3 regions of the Cupriavidus sp. P-10 genome follow, and region 2 is predicted to be linked to each of the others. Evidence: predicted binding sites of a transcription regulator. Region 2 holds the regulator's gene; each other region holds the start of a gene.
What was found. Region 2 encodes FliA, which starts transcription of late flagellar genes. Its sites were predicted from a motif close to CTAAAGTTTNNNNNNNNNNNGCCGNTA; they were not measured.
Positions count from the first base shown of each region.

Region 1 (7,647 bases), on a different replicon from region 2:
AGAACAGGTCGGGATGCTCGTCGGCACTGGCGCGCACCAGCTTGCCTTCGGCGGTGACCACGTGCGCAGAGACCAGGTTGTCGACGGTGGTGCCAAACTTGCGGCTGATCCAGCCGAAGCCGCCGCCCAGCGTCAGCCCCGCGACCCCCGTGGTCGAGTTGATGCCCAGCGGCGTGGCCAGCCCGAAGGCCTGCGCTTCATGGTCGAAGTCGCGCAGCGTGGCGCCGGGTTCGACCCAGGCGCGCTGCGCCTGCGGATCGATGCGCACCGAGCGCATCGATGACAGGTCGAGCACCATGCCGTCGTCGCAGATCGCGAGCCCGCCGATATTGTGGCCGCCGCCGCGTATCGACAGCAGCACGCCGTGCTCGCGTGCGAAGTTGACCGCGGCCATCACGTCAGCGACGCCTGCGGCCTGCACGATCAACTGCGGCCGGCGGTCAATCATCGCGTTCCAGATGCGGCGGGCTTCGTCGTAGGCGGCGTCGGCGGGCTGCAGCAGCCGGCCGCGCAGTTGCCCCTTTAGTGACTCAACATGTTCTTGCGATAACTGGCCCATGATCTGTCTCCCGATGCGAGTTAGAACCATCGGACGACGCGCGGCAGCCGGGGTGAAGAATGATGGCCACGAGAACCGATGACTTCACCATTTAAGGCAGGCCCCCGCTGAATGTAAACGCGGCATGCAACGCGTCCGGCTCAAGTGCCGCAACGCGATCATGCCGCCGTGGCGGCCTATCATGGAAGCACGCCGGCACGGTGCAACGGCGCCGACCGGCTGCGCAATGGACACAACCAGCCACCCACCCCTGTTCCTGTGCGGCGATGTGATGACCGGGCGCGGCATCGACCAGATCCTGGCGCATCCCAGCCAGCCGCTGCTGCACGAGTCGTATGTGCACTCGGCGCTCGACTACGTGCACCTGGCCGAGCGCAAGGCGGGGCCAATAGCTCGGCCGGTGGCGCCGGCGTATCCGTGGGGCGACGCGCTCGCGGAACTGGATCGCCGCGGCGCACGGCCGCGCATTGCCAACCTGGAAACAGCGATCACCACCAGCGACGACGCATGGCCCGGCAAGGCCGTGCATTACCGCATGCATCCGGGCAATGTCGACTGCCTGCAGGCCGCGGCCCTCGACTGCGTGGCGCTGGCCAACAACCACGTGCTCGACTGGGGACGCGCGGGCCTGGCAGACACGCTGGCTGCGCTCGATGCTGCGCATATCGCGCATGCCGGCGCCGGCCCCGATGAGGACAGCGCGATGCAGCCGGCGTGGCTGCCGCGGCCGGGCGGCGGCCGTGTCGCGGTCTATGCCTTCGCCATGCAGAACAGCGGCACGCCCGCGGCATGGCGCGCCACCGCCGGCCACTCCGGCGTGACCCTGCTGGATGACTGGTCCGCCGCCTCGTGCGACCGCATCGCGGCGCGGATCAGCAAGGACAGGCGCGCCCGCGACCTCGTGGTGGCATCGATCCACTGGGGTGGCAACTGGGGCTACCACATCGATCCCGCGCAACGCGCCTTCGCGCACGGGCTGGTGGAAAGGGCCGGCGTGGATATCGTGCATGGACATTCCTCGCACCATCCGCTGGGCATCGAGCTGCATGCGGGCAAACCCATCCTCTATGGCTGCGGTGACTTTATCAACGACTACGAGGGCATCGGCGGCTACGACGACTACCGGCCGGACCTGGCGCTGATGGTGTTCGTCAGCTTCGATGCGGCAGGCAACGCGGACTTGCGGCTGGTGCCGCTGCGGCGCAGCCATTTCCGGCTCAAATATGCGGGCGAAGTCGACATCGCATGGCTGCTGGCGATGTTCGCCTACGAAGGTCGCGCGCTCGGCACCCGCGTCGAGCGCAGCGCGCTGCACGAACTGCGCATATCGACGGGGTGAGACGGCACGCATGAAAAAGCCCGCCGGCATGGCGGGCTCTTGCGGCACGTACCGCCAGGCTACGGTGCGGCGCTAGTGGCGATGGATCATATGGTCGAACCATGTGCGCACCGACTGCTCCTGCTGCTGCAGCAGCGTCGGATCTTTCTCGCGCATGACCCAGATGACAAGTGCGGCACAAGCGACCAGGGCGATCAGCGCCAGTGCCGTGATCATTGCGGCAGTCATAGCAACCTCCTGTGAGAGACTGGTTGCACCTTCAGTGTAGGTCGGATCGCGCGCGATGTCGGTGCCTGCAAAAGCAGGAAGGCCAGCCGCATTGGCTGGCCTTCCGGTATCTCAAGTGCCACGTGATTCGGTTCCGTGTAACGCTTCCACAGTTTGCTGGTCCGCTTCTGCATTCACTGCCCGAGTCTAGCTCTCTCGCCCATCCTGCGGCACCCCAGGACATACCTGCAGGATAGTACAAATTCGCGCGTGGCGAAGGTGCGTGCCCGGGGCGCGCCCGGTCCGTGGTCAGTTCACCACAATGCGGTCGTCAGCCAGGCGGATCTGGCCGCCAGGCTTGTCTTCCATCACCTTGAGCACGCGGCTGCCCACCTGCAGCGTGACGCCGCCATGGATGCGGCGCGCGGCGTCGATCACGGCATCGGCCGATGGCTGCATTTGCTGGCCCAGTTCCGTCAGGCGACCTTCCAGCTCGAACATGTCGCGCGAAAGCTTGAACAGCGTGGCGCGCGCCTTCTCGCGCAAGTCGCCGACGGCCTTCTCCGGATGCTTGGCAAAAAACGTCACCAGTTGCCTGACCTTGTTCTGCTCTTCCAGCAGCTTGCGGCGGTCGGCCTCCAGCGCGGCACGTTGAGCGTCCGCGTAAGGGTTCAAGCCCACCTGCACACTGGTGGCGCTACCGGCAGGGCTGCCGAGCACCGCGACGCGCACCGCCAGCATGGCGCGCGTGCGCCCGCCGCTGATGCTCCCCTGCACGCCGGGTCCGCCGACCACGATGCGCTCGCCCGCGGCAACGTCGCTCTGGCGGATGCCGCTGTCGACGTTCACCTCGGTGCCGGCCTCGACCACGGCATTCTCGATGAAGCGCGCCTTGACCGCGCCCTTGCAGCGCACGCTGGCGCGGCTGATGCCGCCGTCGGCATGGCCTGTCTCGGCCTTGCCGATGATGCCGCCCTTGACCACGACATTGCCGCCGGCGTCGATGTCGGCGGCTTCGATGGTGCCTTCGACCAGCACGTCGCCGCTGACGCGCACCGACATGCCGGTACGGATATCGCCCGCTACGCGCAGCGTGCCGTCAAACGCGACGTTGCCCGAATGCAGGTCGACTGCCTCCACCTGCACCACCGGGCTCACGGCAATGCCATGCACGCCGACCACCGGCGAGCCGGCGATCACGGCGACCAGCAGGTCGGGGTCGTCGGGATCGGCGGCGGCGCCGGTCAGGCCCTCGGCAAAGGGCGCATCATCGACAGGATCGGCGGGCACCGGTTTGCCGAACACGTCCATGCCATCGTTGCCGGCCACGGCCGGGATCCGGCGCATCAGCGGCGTGCCGGGACTGACCAGCAGCAGGTTGCCAAGGTCGCGCAGGTCGACGCGCGAATCTTCGTCTTCGGCCTGCGCCGGCTTGCGCGGCTGCAGCAGGTTGAGGAAACGCGCCGGCTCGCCCTGGCGCGGCGCCACGCCGGCGGCGATGGTGTGCAATTCGCAGCGGCCTTCCGCCAGCGCGGCGTCAAGTGCAAGCGCCTGGATCGGCGCCACCACGCCGCGCTCTGCGACAGCACGGCGGATATCGTCCTCCGTGGCCGGGCGGCCACCTTCGGCAGGCATCAACGTGAGCCGCACAGCCAGGCAGTCGCCCGTGACATCCAGCTCGAAAGCGCCGTCAACCAGTGCGCCAATGGCAGCGTCGATCTCGTGCTCGGCGCGCTGGCACTGCTGCAAGAACTGCGCAACGGCGCGCGCATCCAGCCTGGCGCCGGCCCAGCCGTGGCTGTCCAGGCACTGTTTCAGGCTGGCGTGATCCGGCGCCAGCCTGCCTGGCTCCGGCGTGTAGCGTGCATGCACCTGCTCGCCTGGCTCGGTCAGCTCCAGGCGCAAACCCGACTCGTGCATCATGAGTCCCCTGATTTTTCTGCGGAGCTGCAGGCCGGCCCGTCACCGCTGCCTGTCCGCGCTGGCGGACAGGGCGTGCCCGGATGGCTAGCGCTCCACTTGTTATCGATCCTTGACCATCGGCAGCTGGGGCCAGAAACTTGAGCGAACAACGATCCCCGCCGGGGTGGGGTGATGCCGACCACGACTGACGGGGCATCGCCGGACTTTTCGGTAAACTGTCGGCATTTCCGGGGCGCGCCGCGCCCCGCAGCCTGCGCAGTCCCCATGTCAAATACCCACGAAATCCGCCCCGGCCAGTCCACCGAGTTGCTCAAGGAACTCCATATCCTGACGCGCGACGGCAAGATGAACCAGGACAGCCGGCGCAAGCTCAAGCAGGTCTACCACCTGTTCCAGTTCATCGAACCGCTGCTTCAGCAGGTCAAGGACGAGCGCGGCCGCGTCACCCTGGTCGACCATGGTGCCGGCAAGTCGTACCTCGGTTTCATCCTGTACGACCTGTTCTTCAAGGCATTGAAGGACGATTCCCACATCTACGGCATCGAAACGCGCGAGGAACTGGTGAAGACCTCGCAGGCGCTGGCGGCGCGGCTGGGCTTTCCCGGTATGTCGTTCCTGAACCTGTCGGTGGCGGATTCGATCACCTCGCCGCAGCTGCCGCCGACCGTCGACGTGGTCACCGCGCTGCATGCGTGCAATACCGCCACCGACGATGCCATCCACTTCGCGCTGGCCAAGCGTGCGCAGCATATCGTGCTGGTGCCCTGCTGCCAGGCCGAAGTGGCCAGCGTGCTGCGCAAGCACAAGGGCAAGCTGCTGGCGGGCAATCCGCTGACCGAGATCTGGCGCCACCCGCTGCATACGCGCGAGTTCGGCAGCCAGGTGACCAATGTGCTGCGCTGCCTGCAGCTGGAAGCCCATGGCTACCAGGTCAGCGTGACCGAGCTGGTGGGCTGGGAACATTCGATGAAGAACGAGCTGATCATCGCCCAGTACAAGGACCTGCCGCGCCGGCGCCCGGCGGAGCGGCTGCAGAACGTGCTGGAAACGCTGGGGCTGGAAGAGATGAACGAGCGTTTCTTCACCACCCCGGAATCTACCGCGCCGGCCGAACCGGTCGAGCGGGCCGAGCGGGCGTAAGTCGGTCAGTCAGTCAGTCCTGCGCGGCCGGGTTCTTGCCGGCGGCGTTGTCTTCAGGTTCGTCCTCGCCCGCCATCCAGCGCCGCCAGCCCTCATGCCCAAGGCTGCGCATGGTCGCCTGGTTGCGCTCATAGATATCCGCCGCGTCCGGGAATGCCGCCGCCGCACGCGCAATGCTGTCCTCGCGCAGCAAGTGCAGGATCGGATACGGCGCGCGGTTGGTGTAGTTCTCGATATCGTCCGGCTCGGTATCGGCGAACTGGTACTGAGGATGGAAGCTGGCGATCTGCAGCGTGCCTTCCAGGCCCAGGCTTCCAAGCAGGCGCCCGGCAAAGTACAGCAGGTCGTTGTAGTCGAGGAAATCGGCCACGGCATCGGGCAGGATCAGCAGCGTGGTGTCGATCCCCGCCGGATCTGTCTCATCAAGCAGCCGGAGCTCGCGTTCCAGTTCATCCAGCACATCCGGCGCTTCGGTTGCCGTGCTGACCACGTAGCGCACCTGCTCCTTCACATAGACGCTCTTGGCAAAGGGGCACAGGTTGAGCCCGATCACCGCGCGTTCAAGCCAGTGGCGGGTGGCGGCGATGACGGCGTCTGCGGATGTGGCGGCGGAAGACATGCTGGCAATAGCTGGGGAATACCGGGGAAAGCGTCATTCTAGCGCTGCCGCAGGCTCTATAATCCGCGGCGGAAACACACTTGCCCTTGCCGAACCCCCATGTCCCTTGCCACCCCTACCGCAGCCACCGCCAACCGACCTGACGTCGCCATCATCGGCGGCGGTCCTGCCGGCCTGATGGCGGCCGAAGTGCTGGTGGCGCAAGGGGCCAGCGTGGCGGTATATGACGCGATGCCCTCGGTCGGGCGCAAGTTCCTGATGGCCGGCAAGGGCGGCATGAACCTGACGCATGCGGAGCCGGAACCGGCCTTCCTCGGCCGCTATGGCGCGCGTGCGGCGCAAATCGCGCCGATGCTCGCGGACTTCGGGCCGCAGATGCTACGCGAGTGGGTCCACGGGCTTGGCATCGACACCTTCATTGGCAGTTCGGGCCGCGTTTTCCCGGCCGACATGAAGGCCGCGCCAATGCTGCGCGCATGGCTGCACCGGCTGCGCGAAGCCGGCGTGCAGTTCCATATGCGCCATCGCTGGCTGGGCTGGGATGAAGGCGTTGCGCATACGCTGCGTTTTGCCACGCCGCACGGCGAGACATCCGTGCCCGCGCGTGCCGTGGTGCTGGCGCTGGGCGGCGCGAGTTGGGCGCGACTGGGATCGGATGGTGCGTGGGTGCCGCGGCTGGCTGAGCGTGGCGTCGATGTCGCGCCGCTGCGCCCCGCCAATTGCGGCTTCGATGTGGCATGGAGCGCATCATTTGCCGACCGCTTCGCCGGCACGCCGGTCAAGCCGGTGGCAATCGCACTGACCGACCGCGACGGCAACGCGCACTACCGCCAGGGCGAGTTCGTCATCAGCGCCACCGGCATCGAAGGCAGCCTGGTCTATGCGTTGTCGGCGCCGATTCGCGACCGGATCGAAGCCGACGGCAGCGCAGTGATCCACCTCGACCTGTTGCCCTCGCACACCGCGGAACAGGTCGGCAACGCAGTGAACCATCCGCGCGGCTCGCGTTCACTGTCGAGTCACCTGCAGAGCCGGCTCGGCATCACCGGCGTCAAGGCCGGGCTGCTGCGCGAATGCCTGGCGAAGGATGCGATGCAGGATCCAGGCACGCTGGCGATTTCGCTCAAGGCATTGCCGCTGCGCCTGCTGCGCCCGCGCCCGATCGACGAGGTCATCAGCAGCGCAGGCGGCGTGCGTTTCGAAGCGATGGATGAACGGCTGATGCTGCGCGCGCTGCCCGGCGTGTTCTGCGCGGGCGAAATGCTGGACTGGGAGGCGCCCACCGGGGGTTACCTGCTGACAGCATGCTTCGCCAGCGGGCGCACCGCGGCGCAGGGCGCCGCGGCGTATCTGCAGCAGGCTTAAGGGCAGGCTTAAGGGCAGGCTCAGGGGCAGGCTCAGGCCTGCTTGCCGCCGGCGATGCTGAGCGCCACCGCTTCGGCCACCTCGATGCCGTCGATCGCGGCCGAGTAGATGCCGCCGGCATAGCCCGCGCCCTCGCCCGCCGGGTACAGGCCCTGGACGTTGATGCTCTGGTAGTCGTCGTTGTTGCGGCGGATGCGCAGCGGCGACGAGGTACGTGTTTCCACGCCGGTCAGCACCGCGTCATGCAGCGCGAATCCGGGCAGCTTCTTGTCGATCTCGGGAATGCCTTCGCGGATCGCCTCGATCACGTAGTCGGGCAGCGCCGTGCTCAGGTCGGTCGGCGTCACGCCCGGCTTGTACGAAGGCTCGACCGAGCCCAGCGAGGTCGACGGCCGGCCAGCGACAAAGTCGCCCACCAGCTGGCCCGGCGCATTGTAGTTGCTGCCGCCCAGCTCGAACGCGCGCTCTTCCCACTTGCGCTGGAACTCGATGCCG
Region 1 is NZ_AP025170.1:921,595-929,241, reverse strand. It holds gene CTP10_RS04325 (FAD-binding oxidoreductase) at 1-559, opposite strand, end outside; gene CTP10_RS04320 (CapA family protein) at 786-1,898, shown strand; gene CTP10_RS04315 (hypothetical protein) at 1,971-2,126, opposite strand; gene CTP10_RS04310 (DUF342 domain-containing protein) at 2,415-4,028, opposite strand; gene CTP10_RS04305 (class I SAM-dependent methyltransferase) at 4,293-5,168, shown strand; gene CTP10_RS04300 (DUF1415 domain-containing protein) at 5,182-5,787, opposite strand; gene CTP10_RS04295 (TIGR03862 family flavoprotein) at 5,887-7,152, shown strand; gene CTP10_RS04290 (NAD(P)/FAD-dependent oxidoreductase) at 7,185-7,647, opposite strand, start outside.
Region 1: the regulator FliA is predicted to act here: its motif matches at 4,143-4,169, upstream of CTP10_RS04310 (DUF342 domain-containing protein).

Region 2 (7,647 bases):
AGCTTGGCAATCACAGGTTGACCAGGGTCTGCATGACCGTGTCCTGCGCCTTGATGGTCTGCGCGTTGGCCTGGTAGTTGCGCTGCGCGACGATCAGGTTGACCAGCTGGCCCGACAGGTCGACGTTGGACGCTTCCACCGCGTTCGAGCGCAGCGTGCCCATGCTGCCGCCGGCCACGCCCAGCAGCGCCTCGCCGGACGCGCCGGTGGCCGACCACACGTTGTCGCCTTCCGGCTTCAGGCCCTCGACGTTGCCGAACCCGGCCATCACGATCTGGCCCAGCGGCTTGCTCTGTTCGTTGGAGTAGCTGCCGGTGATGGTGCCGTCCGAGTTCACCGTGTAGCCCAGCAGGCTGCCCGAGGTGTAGCCGTTCTGGCTCAGCTGCTTGACGTCGTTGTCGGCGCCGAACTGGGTGGTGCCGGTCAGGTCCAGCGCCATGTTCAGTGCCTGTGCGCCGTTGGCGGCAGGCTGCGTCAGCGAGATCGCGCCGGCTGCCGGCGACTGCATGGCACCCGCGTTGTCGAAGGCCAGCGTGACCGGCGCGCCGCCGACCATGTTGCCGTTGACGTCGGTCACGTACATCTTCCAGTCGGTGCCGCCCGGGACGGTCGGCGGCGTAGTGGCCGGCGGGGTGGCATCCGGCACCTTGGCGAAGTACGCCATCATCTGCTGCTTGTTGCCCAGCGAGTCATAGACGTTGATCGCCGTGCTGTAGTTGAACATGTTGCTGGTCGGCGGGTTGCCGGCCGAGCTGGCGAAGGCGGTGCCCGGCACGGTGGCGCGCGAGTCCAGCTGGAACTTGGCGGTAATGCGACTGGTTGCCTGCGGCTCCATCTGCGCATTGCTGATCGTCAGCGGCTGCGGCTGCACGCCCGCGCCGCCGGTCACGCCCGCCGGATAGCCCGTCACCTGCAGGCCCTGCATATTGGTGAGGCGCCCGTCGTCCTGGCGCTGGAACTGGCCGTTGCGCGAGTAGTAGATCGCGCCATCCGGGCTGGTCATGCGGAAGAAGCCGTTGCCATTGGTGATGGCAACGTCAAGCGAGCGCCCCGAAGCCTCGATATTGCCCTGGTTGAACGACTGCACCACCGAGTTCACGCGCACGCCCAGGCCGATCTTGGTACCGGCATAGATGTCGGCGAACTGCGCCGCGGACTGCTTGTAGCCAACCGTGTTGGCGTTGGCGATGTTGTTGCCGATCACATCGAGATTGGACGCGGCGGCATTCAGGCCGCTTACCCCTTGACCGAAACCCATGGTTATCTTCCTTTGCTTTAGCTGTCGTTGAAGCCCGCCGGCGCATTGCGCGCGCTGGGCGGGCGCCTGCGATTAGAGAATGCGCCGCACGTCGTCGACGTTGGCGGTCTGCCCGTTGCCCAGGTCGACCAGCACGCCGGTCGAGTCGCCGCTGATGCTCTGTACCTTGCCGTAGGTCAGCGCCACCGGCTGCACCGAGGTGCCGTTTGCAGTGGCCGTGACCTTGAAGGTGTAGTCGCCGTTCGGCACGAGGTTGCCGGCATTGTTCTTGCCGTCCCACGTGACGTCGTGCACGCCGGCGGTCTGGCCCTTCATGTCGATGGTGCGGACCACGTTGCCGTCCTTGTCGAGCACGTCGATCGTCACCGCGTCAGCCGTGGACGGCAGGTCCACGCCGAACTTGCCCGCCACGCCGTCCGTCACCGACACCTGCGTGCCCGGCACCATCACGGTGTGGCCGATCAGCGCGGCCGAATCCATCGCGCGGCTGGCGCTGACCTGCGCCAGCAGCTGCGACAGCGTCGCGTTCATGGTCTGCATGCTGCTGACCGTGCTGATCTGCGCCAGTTGCGAGGTCAGTTGCGAGTTGTCCATCGGGTTGAGCGGATCCTGGTTGTTCATCTGCGTGACGAGCATGGTCAGGAAGTTGCTCTGGAGTTCGGAAGCGCTGGCGCTGCCGCTCTTGAGGGCATCGTTGATGCCCTGGGTGTTGCTGTTGACCGAGGAGGTGGTTGTCATGTCGGCTTCCGGCGTTGCGTTCAGGTATGCGTTCAGGTATGCGATCGGGGGGCGGTGTAAGTCGGCCGGACCTTACTGGCCGATCGTCAGCGTCTTCAGCATCATGTTCTTGGCGGAGTTGAGCACCTCGACATTGGCCTGGTACGAGCGCGATGCCGAGATCATGTTGACCATCTCTTCCACCGGGTTGACGTTGGGCATGACCACGTAGCCCTGCGCGTTCGCCATCGGATGCGTGGGGTTGTGGACCATGCGCGGCGGCGACGGGTCTTCGCTGATGCCGGCCACCTGCACGCCGCCGACGTCGCTCTGGCCGGGCGTGGGCGCCATGCCGAACACGACCTGCCTGGCACGGTAGGCCTGCCCGTCGGGGCTGACCACGCTGTCGGCGTTGGCCAGGTTGGACGCGGTCACGTTCATGCGCTGCGACTGCGCCGCCATGGCCGAGCCCGCGACGTCGAAGATGTTCATTGCCGGCATGCGCTCTCTCCTTGCTGCTGGATCTGTTGCTCGCTTATTGCTGGATCGCCGCCAGCATGGTCTTGATCTTCGAGTTCATCACCGTCAGGCCCGACTCGAAATGCACCGCGTTGTCGGCGAAGGCCACGCGCTCGGCATCCATTTCCACGGTGTTGCCGTCGACGCTGGACTGCAGCGGGATGCGGTAGGCCAGGTCGAACGCCTCGCGGGTGGGCGCCTGCGCGGGCAGGTGGCGCACCTGGGTGGTCGACAGCGACATGCCTTCGTTGCGCTGGCCGCGTTCCACGGACTGCGCCAGCGTGCTGGCGAAATCGAAGTCGCGGGCCTTGTAGCCCGGGGTATCGGCGTGCGCGATATTGGAGGCAATCACCGATTGCCGCTGGTTGCGCAAGCTCAGCGCTTCCTGCTGGAAGCGTAGCGACGCGTCGAGTCTGTCAATCATGCTGGCATCTCCCTGTCCCACTGCGTGGCCGAACCACCGGACAACGAATTCAATGAATTCAACGAATAGCGAAGGGACGACCTTCTTCAGGGTTGCCATCTTAGGCGGGGGCCTGTCACGCCAATCGGATGAATAAGGACGGGAAATCCTTGCATTTCGGCACGCCCTCGCGCGAGGCGCTGCCTACAATCGGAACCCGATGACTGATGTAGACGGGGCGCGCCGCAGGTCACGGGGCAGCGCGCCAGGCATGCCAGCGCACGCCCTGCCGTCCTTGCCGGGAAGACCAGATGAACGCCAATCGCCGCACCCTCCGCCGCTATTCCCGCCGCCACGGCCCGCGCAAGGCACAGGCCCTGCTGGCGGCGTGCCTGCTGTGTCTTGCCGGGGCCACTGGCGCCGCGCCGGCGCAGGTCACGCCGGTCGCCATGCAGGCGCCGGGCGGCCAGCCCGCAGCCACTGCGAGCCCCTTCACCGAGGATCCCGCACGCGTTGCCGTGGAGCGCTTCCTGCTGCAGCAGACCGCCGGCCTGCCGGGCAAGGTCAGCGTGCAGGTAGCGCCGCCGTCGGGCGGCCGCGCGCCGGACTGCGTCTCGCCCGATCCGTTCCTGCCCGCCGGCGCATCGCCGTGGGGCCGGGTTTCGGTCGGCGTGCGCTGCGGCGGCGAGCGGCCGTGGGTGCGCTATATGCAGGCGCGCGTGTCGGTGCTGACTGACTACTACGTCGCCTCGCGCGCGCTGGGTCCGGGCGAACCGGTCGGCCAGGCCGATATCGAAGTGCGCCAGGGCGACCTGGCCACCTTGCCGCGCGCGGTCATTACCGACCCGGCACAGCTCGCCGGCGCCGTCGCCGCCAACCGCATCGCCGCCGGCTCGCCCATGCGCAGCGACCTGCTGCGCAAGGCCATCGCCGTACGCCAGGGGCAGACCGTCACCGTGTCCGTCGAAGGCGATGCCTTCCAGATCTCCAGCGAAGGCAAGGTGCTGGCCGACGCCGCCGCCGGCAATACCGTGCAGGTACGCCTGCGCAACGGCCAGGTGGTCAACGGCCTGGTGCGCAGCGGCGACACGGTCGTGCTGCAATAAGCACTTCCAGTCTTTCGAATCGTGGCTGACAGCCGGATTCAGATGGCGCCGCGGCATGAGAAAATGCCGCCGGTCCTGCCGTGCGGGCAATACGGGGCACGTTCCCTAAAGATTTCGCCGCCGCGGCCGTAATGCCATAGGAAACCAGCAAGGAACGCCCGTGAAGATCAACCATTCCACCTCGTCCCGGCCCGCCGACGCGCCCGCAGGCGACGCCGCCGCCCGGCCCCAGGCCGCACCGGCCAGCGCCGCCACGCCGTCCTCCGGGCTGAGCGTCAGCCCGCTGGCCGCGCAGGTGCGCGAGATCAGCAGCCGCCTGACGCAGGAAACCGACGACGATATCGATACCGCCAAGGTCGAAGAGATCCGCCAGGCTATTGCCGAGGGCCGGATCAAGATCGACCCGGGCAAGATTGCCGATGGCCTGCTCGCCACTTTGCGCGAGTTCGGCCAGGCCGACCCGCACTAGCCAAATCATGAGCCAAAGCCTGATCCAGTCCCTGCAGCGTGAAACCGAAGGCCTTGAGACCTTCGGGCAGCTTCTTGCGCAAGAGCGCGATGCCATAAAGCGCGGGGATTTCACTGCGCTCAGCGAATTGCTGACGCGCAAGGTGGAGGTGGGTCAGGCGCTGTCGCGCCAGGTTCGGGCGCGCGAGGCGCAGATGCAGGCGCTCGGCTTGCGCACCGGTGCCGATGGGCAATTGCTTGGCCAGCAGATTGATGCCGGTGTCGCCGAAGCCTGGCGCAAGCTGATCTTTGCTGCCCGGGTGACGCGGGATGGCAATGCGCTGAATGGCGCCGTCATCAAGGCCCACCTCGAATTCACGCAGGAGGCGATTCAGGCGCTGCGGCAGCATTGCGGCGGGGATGCCGGGTTGTATGGGAAGGATGGGAGGGCGGCGGCCGGGGTTGGGGGTGTGAGCCTGGCGGCTGGCTGATTTGAGCTTAGCCTTGCGACTGGGCATCAGGTAGCTATTTGATGCGCCCGGTTCCGCCCTAAAGGGTGGAACCGGGCAGATCAAATAGCCACAAGATGCCCAGCCGCAAGGCACAACATTTGTCTACCGAAACCCAACAACCACCTCATTGCTCCGCCCCTGCAAAACCGGCACCAGGCTCCCCTGCCCCGGCACCCGGAACGCAAACACAAACCCCTTGGTAGCATCGTCCCCGGCGAACGCGGAGGTCTGCCCCTCGGCCTGAGGCAGCATCACACACCGCTGCGCATTGCAGAGATATGCCTGCAACTCAACCGGCGGCGTCTGCGCAAAGCTGTAGCGCCAGCGCACCGTGGTAATCACCCCTTCAGCCTGAGGCAGCACCCCCACCGGCTGGATCGGCGCCGACACGGCCCGCTGCCCGCGCCCATGCAACGCCGGCCCATTGACCGACCCGGTCCACGCATGCCGCGTGCCGCCTTCGATCGCCGCCCAGGCACAGGCAGACCCCGCCACGAGCCCGAGGCAGGCAACGCGCGCCAGGCTGGACATCACAGCAACCCACGCAACTGGTTCCGCAACCGCGTAATCGCCTGCCCCCGGATCTGGCACACCCGTGACTCGGTCACATCCAGCACGGCCCCGATCTCACGCAGGTTCAGCTCCTGGTCGTAGCACAGCGACAGCACCAGCTTCTCGCGCTCGGGCAGCCGGTCGATGGCGCGGATCAGCGCCTCGCGCATGCCGCTTTCCATCAGCACTTTCAGCGGGTTGCCGTCATCGCTGGCGCCGAGGTGGCGGTCAAGGAAATCTTCTTCGCCGGAGCGCTCGAAATCTTCGTAATGCAGCAACTGGCAGCCATAGACCTCGTTGAGCAGGACCTGGTATTCGTCCAGCGCCATTTCCATCGCTTCAGCCACTTCGGAGTCGAGCGGCGTGCGTCCGAGCTTCTGCTCAAGCGAGCGCTGGGTGCGTTCGATGCGGCGCGTGAACTGGCGCAGGCTGCGCGATTGCCAGTCGTTGGCGCGCACCTCGTCGAGCATGGCGCCGCGGATGCGCTGGCTGGCGTAGGTCTCGAAGCGCGCGCCGTGGGTGTCTTCATAGCGCTTGGCGGCATCGAGCAGGCCGATCATGCCGGCCTGGATCAGGTCGTCGATCTGCACGCTGGCAGGCAGCCTGGCGGCCAGCTGCAGGGCGATGCGACGCACCAGCTGTGCGTGCGCCTTGACCACGTCGGCCTGGTCGAGCTTTCCCTGGATCGTGTACATGGTGCAATTCTCGTGAATGCTGGATTGCTGGACCGGCGCGCCACGTGGCGCGCCGGCTGGCTCAGGGTCTGGTTCGTTGGTAAGGCATGGTTCGGGCGGCGCTCATGCCGGCACGGGCGTTGCGGCGGGGGCTGGCGCCTCGGCCCGCAACGGCCAGCCGCCGATGCTGCCGGCGGCGCGGCGCAGCGCGCTGGTCGCGGGTGCGGCCGGGAAGGCTTCGACTACGCAGCGGCCGAGCTGCACGCCGCGCGCCACCAGCGGATCGGCCGGCAGCCAGCCGGCGCACTGCACTTCCACGCCCAGGTACTGGCTGGCGGTGCGCGCCAGGTTGCGCAGGATCGCCTGCACCGCGAGTTCGGTGGCGGCCATGTTGACCACGAGGTGGAAGCGGCGCCAGGCGTACAGGTGGTGCAGGCGCTTGATGCAGGCATACGCGGCGGTGATCGACGCCAGTTCCGGGCGCATCACGATCACTACGTTGTGCGCGCCGCCGGCAAAGGGCGACAGCGCGCCGTCGGCATCGGCGGTGGCATCCACCAGCACGCTGCGGAAGGCCGACAGCGCCGTGGCGGGCACCTCAAGCCCCGCGCGTTGGCGGCCAGCCGGAAGCACCGATACCGCGCCGCCGGTGCCGACTCCCGCCGCGGCTTCCAGGGGCAGGCGCCCCTCCTGCACGTCGGCGAGCGTGCCGGCCGGGGTCGCGCCGGCGAGTCTGGTCGCGCGCGCCGTGGCCGGGTCTTCGTCGAGCAGCAGTACGCGCTCGCCCTGCATCGCCAGGGCTTGCGACAGGCCCAGCGCCACGGTGGTGGCGCCGGCGCCGCGCTCGCTGGCGACCACGGCGATGCGGCGCGTGGTGCGCGGCGCCAGCATGCGCCGCAGGCTTTCTGCCTGGTCCATGGCGAGGGTGCTCACTGCAGGGCTCCCATGACATCGGCCGCTTCCACGGCGGCGGCAGGTGCCGCCGCCGCGCGGCCGGGGTAGTTCTCCAATACGTCGAGCAGCGCCAGCATGCGGCCCATGCCCTCATTGAGCGCGGTGCCCGGCACCGCCGCGCCGGCCCGCACGGTGCGGCCGGCCAGCCGTGCCAAGAAAGCCGGCGCGGTCGCGGTCGGCGCGTGTTCCAGGCGCAGCACGGACAGGCCAAGCTGCAGCGCCGCGAGTGCGGCACTGCCGGCGTGGCCGGCTTCGGCATCCTGCGCGAAGTGGTCGGCGGCATGGCGCAGCGTGCGCAGGCGCGTTTCGGCCGTGTCCGACCACGGCGTCCAGTGCGCCACCTGCGCCGCGTCCGGCGCCAGTGCCGGGTCGCACAGCAAATAGCGGGCATCGAGCAGCTCGCCGCTGGCGCGATCGACCAGGCGCACCACTACCAGGCAGGCATCGATGCCGCCTTCGGGGGCGCCCTTGCCGCGCGCGGGGCTGTCGGGCACGCGCACGTCGG
Region 2 is NZ_AP025171.1:268,675-276,321, reverse strand. It holds gene flgE (flagellar hook protein FlgE) at 11-1,258, opposite strand; gene flgD (flagellar hook assembly protein FlgD) at 1,331-1,996, opposite strand; gene flgC (flagellar basal body rod protein FlgC) at 2,069-2,476, opposite strand; gene flgB (flagellar basal body rod protein FlgB) at 2,511-2,918, opposite strand; gene flgA (flagellar basal body P-ring formation chaperone FlgA) at 3,209-4,003, shown strand; gene flgM (flagellar biosynthesis anti-sigma factor FlgM) at 4,164-4,472, shown strand; gene CTP10_RS18355 (flagella synthesis protein FlgN) at 4,480-4,941, shown strand; gene CTP10_RS18350 (flagellar protein FlhE) at 5,065-5,493, opposite strand; gene CTP10_RS18345 (RNA polymerase sigma factor FliA) at 5,493-6,209, opposite strand; gene CTP10_RS18340 (MinD/ParA family ATP-binding protein) at 6,312-7,106, opposite strand; gene flhF (flagellar biosynthesis protein FlhF) at 7,118-7,647, opposite strand, start outside.

Region 3 (7,647 bases), 440 kb from region 2:
GCAGGAACAGCACGATGGCGAAGGACAGCACGGAGCGCCGGCCGAGCAGGTCGGAGAGCTTGCCGTAGATCGGCGTGGTGACGGTCGAAGCCACCAGGTAGGCGGAGATCACCCACGCCATGTTGTCGAAGCCGTTGAGCTGCAGCGCGATCTCGGGCAGCACCGCGGCGACGATCGACTGCTCCAGCGCGCCCAGCAGGATCGCCAGCATCAGCCCGAAGATCACCTGCATGACGGGCACCGGAGGTGTGGGCGCGCCGGTGTTGTGCTGGCCGGTGGGTGGGGTCGTCGAGGCAGGGGCGCCAGCGGCAGGAGCAGCGGCCGCGTGCGAAGGCGGCTGGGAGGGAACGGCGGTCATGGGCACCTGCGGCGGCAGAATCGCGGCAAGGCGGCGGCGGCGCCGCGCGGTGACCGGTCCTGCTCTTGTTGCGGAGTCAAGGAGAGCGGCTATTGTAGGCGCTTCCCGCCGCCGGTGCTTGCCGTGCCCGGGCGCGCCGGCTCGGCTCAGAACGTCTCCCAGTCGCCGCCATCGGCCATGGCCGGCTGCGCTGCGCGGCGTGTCGCGGCCGGCAGCACTGGCTCCTGGCGGCGGTGGGTGACGGCCGGGCGCGCGCGGGTCGTCACGGCCGGTGTGCGTGCCGGCAGCACCGACTTCTGCGGCTTGCGCTCGATCGGGGCGCGCACCGCCGCGGGCACCGCGGGCTGGCGCGGGGCCGCGGCAGGGGCGCGGGGTGGGCGCGGCAGGGTGGGTGCGGCGGTGGGCTTGAGGGCAGGCGCGGTGCTGGCGGATCCGTTGGCGGGCGCCGTGGCGCGCGCCGGTTCGGCTTGCCGCTTCGCAGTGGCCCTGGCGCGTGGGGCAATGGGGGTAGCGGAGGCAGTGGGCGTGGCACGGGGTGCACGCGGTGCCAACCGGGCGGCCGGCGCGGCCGGCGCGAGTGCGGCGGGCATCACGGCCTTAGTAGCCGCCTCAGTAGCCGGCTTAGTAGCCGGCGCCGCCTGTGCCTCCACTTCGAACCGCCCCACTTCCGATACCAGCCCGTCGGCCTGGTGCAGCAGGCTCTGCGCCGCCGCGGCGGCCTGCTCGACCAGTGCCGCGTTCTGCTGCGTCACGCCTTCCATCTGTGTCACCGCCAGGCTGACCTGCTCGATACCGATGGTCTGCTCGGTGCTGGCCGCCGAGATCTCGCCGATGATATGCGTCACGCGCCCGACGGCGCCGACGATATCGTCCATGGTGCGGCCGGCCTGCTCGGCCTGGCGCGCCCCTTCCTGCACCTGTTGCACAGAACCGCCGATCAGTCCGGCAATCTCCTTGGCGGCCGCCGAGGAACGCTGCGCCAGGCTGCGCACCTCCGCCGCCACCACGGCGAAGCCGCGCCCCTGCTCGCCCGCGCGCGCCGCTTCCACCGCGGCGTTGAGCGCCAGGATATTGGTCTGGAAGGCAATGCTTTCGATCACTCCGGTGATCTCGGCCACCTGCGATGAGGAGCGGGAGATGGTCTCCATGGTCTGCACCATCTCGCGCACGGCACGGCCGCCCTCGGAAGCGACCTCCGAGGCATTGAGCGCCAGCTGGCTGGCCTGACGCGCGTTGTCGGCGTTCTGGCGCACGGTCGAGGTCAGTTGCTCCATCGACGCCGCGGTCTGCTGCAGCGACGCCGCCTGCTGGCCGGTGCGCACCGACAGGTCGGCATTGCCGCGCGAGATCTCGCGCGTGGCGCCCTCGATCGAGCCCGAGGCGCGCTGGATCCCCTGCACCAGGCCCGACAGGTGGCGGAAGGCGCGTTCCAGCGCGGCGAGCATGCGGCCGGTCTCGTCGCGGCTACGCACCGCCACGCGGTAACGCAGGTTGCCCGTAGCCAGCGCCTCGGCGGCCCGCAGCGCCTGCCGCACCGGGCGCGTCACCGAACGCGTAATCGTCAGCCCCAGCAACGCTGCCAGCGCCACCGCGGCGGCCGCCATGCCCAGCAGCACGTTGCGGGCCCAGGCGTAGCGCGCGTCCGATTCCTTGACCGCCGAGACTGCGCCGGCCCGCCCCATCGCCACGATGCCATCGAGCTGCTCGAAATACGGCCCCTGCGCCGCCGGCAGCGTCACCACCAGCGCCGCCCGCGCCCCGGCAAATTCACCGGCGCCGACCTGCCGCAGCACCATGTCGAGCTGGCCGTCATACGCATGCCGCGCCGCCTCCAGCTCGGCAAAGCGCTTCTGCAGGTCCGGTCGGCGGGAAGCCTCCATCACCTTGCCCATTGCCGCCAGCGTTTCCTGCATCGACTTGCGCAGCGCCTGGATGCGCCCGGCATTCTGCGCCGCCATGGCGGGGTCTTCGGTCAGCGTGGCGTCGCGCACCATGATGCCGACCTCCTGCGCGTCTTCCTTGACCCGGTTCAGGTCCAGCACCTTCAGCAGGCGGCCCTCCACGGTCATGCGCATCGCCTCGTTCATGCCGCCCAGGGCATAGACGCCCGACAAGGCGATGCCCACCAGCAGCACCACCACCACCGAAAAGGCCAGGGACAGCCGGACCCCGATGCCAATGTTGCGAAACCATGCCATCACTACGCTCCCTTCTGAACCGAAGAACTGAATGTTTTGTGTCCGTACGAGCGCGGTCCTGCCGGGGCCGGACGACGGCAATACGGCAGCGCAGTCGCCCTATCGGCGGTCAGCGCACAGTTCTTGAAGGGAAATGAGAATTAGAGGCAAAAACCCACGCAATTCGGTGGATTGCCTGTCCGCAAGGTGGCTTTTAATCACGCTGGGCATCCCGAACGGTCGGTTAATTCATCGACCACAGCGCCACAGAGCGCGACCCAAATGACGTAGGCACCAAAAAAAGAAGCCCACGCGCGGGGTGCTCGTAGGCTTTCCAGGACTACAAGAGCTCGAAACCAAGCTCTTGCCAAGAATATAAACGCGCTTACATGAGGTGTAAATCCCGCTTCTATCAGGGAAATCCCTTATGCCGTTATGAGCTTTTTCGGGCACTTTTGATGTTTTTGGCCCTGACGTCACTTCGGGGCGAATTTTTTGTTTTCTTCAGTTTTCCTCCAGCCCCGGCCCCGTCAGGGCTGGCGGACCGGCCGGTACAAGGCCATTGTGCAGTCGCACAAAGTTGCTACAATACCACAGCACCGAGCGCAACAAATTTTGTAGAGCAAAGGCTCTAGGCCCAGCGCGGCACTCTGCCCGTCAACTCTTGTAAAACTTTGTTACTCTCGGCGCTGAAGTATTCCCCTTCTCTTCTGGCAGCGCCCACCGCCGGCATGTGCGCGACGCCCGGGGGCCCGAGCGCGAGGCCAACCGGCGCCGCAGCGCTGACGACCCGACCCGAGGCCGGTTCCGAGAGCGGAAGTTTCCCCTGCCGCCCTGGCCGCGCCGCCCACACAGCCGCCTGCCAACGGACCGTCATCAGCCGCCAGAACCCTTGCGGGCTCTTCCGGAGTCGTTGTGAAGAAGAAGGAAATCCGGCCCAAGCACCCCAGCCGAAAAGAACTGCAGATCCAGCACCTCGCCGTCCATTCCGCCAGCCGCGCGCCGGTGGTCGTCCATCTGTCCAACGGCACCCGGCTGCAGGGAATCGTGCTGGCGGCGGACAGCTACATGGTGCTGCTCGGACGGCGGCTGGACGATCCGCAGCCCACGCTCGTCTACAAGCAGGCGATTTGCCTGGTGACGCCGCTGGACACGCCGGTGGTCGGGATCGACCCGGCGATCGCGGCGGAATTCGTGCCTATCTATATGCCGCGGACGCGCAAGCGGCGCTGAAGCGGACATCGCAACGCCACACTCCCGGAGCCTTCTGGCAGGCCGACGCACGCCCGTCCGCCCCCGGCGATACCCCCTGAAACTCTTGCAGAGATCACTCTAAACCTTTGCCGGGGACGGTCGATAACCCTTGCAACGGAGGCACTCTACGCCCTGCAAAGCAGGCAGCCAACGTTACGGCTAGCAGCCGGAATGCCAAAAAACTTTGCAAATAGGAGTCGTAAATGGCGCAAGTCATTAACACCAATTCGTTGTCTCTGATGACTCAGAACAACATGAACGCTTCGCAATCGTCGCTGAACACGGCGATCCAGCGTCTGTCGTCGGGCCTGCGCATCAACAGCGCCAAGGACGACGCAGCTGGCCAGGCGATTGCCAACCGCTTCACTGCGAACATCAAGGGCCTGACGCAAGCGACCCGCAACGCCAACGACGGCATCTCGATCGCGCAGACGACCGAAGGCGCCCTGACCGAAGTCAACAACAACCTGCAGCGCGTCCGCGAACTGTCGGTGCAAGCTGCCAACGGCACGAACTCGGCCAGCGACCTGGATTCGATCCAGGCTGAAATCACCCAGCGCCTGGACGAAATCAACCGCGTGTCGGAACAGACCCAGTTCAACGGCGTGAAGGTGCTGTCGGCTAACGCGGGCAAGCTGACGATCCAGGTGGGTGCCAACGACGGCCAGACCATCGACATCGATCTGAAGGAAATCAGCGCCAAGACCCTGGGCCTGGATGGCTTCAACGTCAACGGCAAGGGCACGACCCAGAACAAGACGGCCACCGTCACCGACCTGCAGGCCGCAGGCGGCACGCTCGTCGGCGGCAACTACCGAGTCACGACGACGCAGGACACCCTGTCGGTCGACGGTGCACTCGCCGAGATGAAGGATGGCAATACTGTCGCGGTGACCGCTGGCGCTGGTGCCGGCACTTATACTTACGACGCCGCATCGGGCAATTTTTCGATCACCCGCACTGTTGCTACGGCCGCCGTCGGCGCCTTCTTCACGGCTCCAAACGCCGGCTCGACCTCGCTGCCGCCGGCAGGCAGTACCTACAACGGCACGTACACCAACCAGGCGGGCAATTCCACGCAGTTCGAACTCGATTCCACCGGAAAGATCACGATCGGTGGCCAGGCAGCGTACGCCCTCAATGGCAACCTGACGACCAACAACGCCGGCGGCGCCGTGGCGGCCACGGCACAGGTCCTGTTCAACCAGGCTGACGCGAGCGCCACCGCTTCGTCGGTGACCTACAACGGCACGACTTACAACTTTGGCGGCGGCGCCACTGGCTTCACGTACAAGGATTCTGTGTCGAAGGACGTGGTCGCCACGGCCATCACGGCTGCGGCATCGACGGGCACCACGGTGAACGTTGGCTCCGGCATCTACGCCTCGACCATCACCTTCGCTGGCGGCGGCGCGACAGTCTCGAACAACACCTGGGTCGATTCCGACGGCGAACTGACGAAATCCAGCGCCAGCTACACCACGGACTACGCGGTGAATGCGGTGAATGGCGAGGTGACTGTCGCTGCCGGTACCGGCACGGGCAAGTACGCTCCGAAGATTGGTTCGACCGTCTACGTGAACTCTGCCGGTGACCTGACGACCAGCACGACCAGCAAGGGTGACAAGACCGAAGATCCCCTGGCTGCCGTCGACGCTGCGCTCAAGAGCGTCGACGCACTGCGCGGCGCACTCGGCGCGGTCCAGAACCGCTTCGATTCGACCATCGCCAACCTCGGCACCACCATCACCAACCTTTCGTCCTCGCGCTCGCGCATCCAAGACGCCGACTACGCGGTGGAAGTGTCGAACATGACCCGTGCGAACATCCTGCAGCAAGCCGGTACCTCGGTGCTGGCCCAGGCCAACCAGACCACGCAGGGCGTGCTGTCGCTGCTGCGCTAATCGCCGCCGCGCAAGGCATCAAAGGCTGGACCGCAAGGCCCGGCCTTTTTGCCGGGAGTGTTTTGCAGGCAGGCTACTGCCTGCAAAGCGTTTCCAGCCCACCGACAGCACGCCCATCCGGACGGAGCAGACCATAGCCCCTCCCTCGACAGTCACCCCTAGCGCCCAGCGACTGCCGCCCGCAGTCGCGACGCGCACGGCCGGCCAGTTGTCCCGGCAGGAAGGCGCCGCCACAGCGGCTGCAGCGCCAGACGACACACTGACATCGGTGGAAACGAGCGCCGCCATCGGCGAACTGGTCGACGCGCTCAGGACTACATCGATCGGCCTGCGCTTCGACATTGACGAGACCACGCACCGCGTAGTCACCAAGGTGATCGACAAGGAAACCGGCGAGCTGATCCGCCAGATGCCTACGGAAGAGGTGCTGCGCATCGCCCGCGCCATCGACAAGCTGCAGGGGCTGTTCGTCAGCCAGGCGGCCTGACGCAAACCATGGCAGCGCAATGAACAACAGTTGAAGAAGAGGCACGACAAGCATGGCAACGATCTCCTCCATCGGCATTGGCTCCAATCTGGAACTCAGTACCCTGCTGGACCAGCTCAAGACGGCCGAGCAGGCACCGCTGACCGCAATCGACAACCAGGCCAAGAGCTACCAGACCAAGCTGTCGGCCTATAGCCAGGTGCAGAGCGTGCTGGCCGCCTACCAGACGGCAGCCAAGAAGCTGTCCGAGGCTGCCACCTTCGGCGCGGTCAAGGCCAGCGTGGGCTCGACCGACGTGATGTCGGTGACAACCGCCGCCAACGCGGTGCCGGGCAACTACAGCATTACTGTCAACACGCTGGCCACCGCGCAATCCCTGGTGAGCGGCAATGTCGCCGACCAGAAGGCCGCCATCGGCGGGGGCGAGATCACGTTCGACTTTGGCAAGGCACTGGCCACGGGCGGCGCCGCCACGAGCACCAAGAAGGTCACCATCCCGGCTGGCGCCTCGCTGGAAGGCGTACGTGATGCGATCAACAAGGCCGGCATCGGCGTGACGGCGAGCATCGTCAACGACGGCAGCGCCAGCCCCTACCGCCTGGTACTGACCTCGGACAAGGCCGGCACGGAAGCCACCATGCGCGTGTCGTCGACGGATGCGGCCCTGAACAACGTGGTCGCTTTCGACCCCGCGGCCGCGCCCGCTGCCAACAAGATGGAGCAGAAGGTTCCCCCGGCCAATGCCACGCTGACGATCAACGGCATCAACGTGGTCAGCCAGAGCAACTCGGTGGTGGATGCCGCACAGGGCGTGACCATGAACCTGAGCAAGACCGGCACCACGTCGCTGGTCGTCACGCGCGACAACGACGCGATCAAGGCCTCGGTCCTGGCCTTCGTCACCGCGTACAACAATATCCAGAGCGCCGCCAAGTCACTGACGGCCTTTGATACCGACGCAGGCACCTCGGCCGCGCTGACGGGCGATGGCACCTTGCGGTCGATCCAGTCAAGCCTGCGTTCGATGCTGGGCGGCGCGATGGACGACGGCAAAGGTGGCTCCATCACCCTGATCGATATCGGCATCGCGTTCAACAAGGACGGCACGATGGCGCTCGACAGCACCAAGCTGACCAAAGCGCTGAACGACAATCTTGGCGGTGTCACGGCAATGTTCTCCAGTACAACGGGCAACGGAGGCATCGGCAAGCAGGTCAATGACTACGTGGATGGCCTGACCAAGACCAACGGCGCGCTAAAGACTGCCCAGGACGGTATCACCAAGACGCTGAAGGACCTGGAAGACGACTATGACCGCGTGCAGGATCGCGTCAATGCCACCATCGATCGATACAAGGCCCAATTCACGCAACTGGACATGGTGGTCGCACAAATGAACCGCACCAGCAGCTATCTGACCCAGCAGTTCGATGCCCTCAAAGCACAGACCAGCAAGTAATCACTAAG
Region 3 is NZ_AP025171.1:2,760,611-2,768,257, forward strand. It holds gene CTP10_RS29310 (MDR family MFS transporter) at 1-358, opposite strand, end outside; gene CTP10_RS29315 (methyl-accepting chemotaxis protein) at 505-2,556, opposite strand; gene CTP10_RS29320 (RNA chaperone Hfq) at 3,451-3,768, shown strand; gene CTP10_RS29325 (FliC/FljB family flagellin) at 3,993-5,693, shown strand; gene CTP10_RS41300 (flagellar protein FlaG) at 5,962-6,180, shown strand; gene fliD (flagellar filament capping protein FliD) at 6,233-7,639, shown strand.
Region 3: the regulator FliA is predicted to act here: its motif matches at 3,868-3,894, upstream of CTP10_RS29325 (FliC/FljB family flagellin).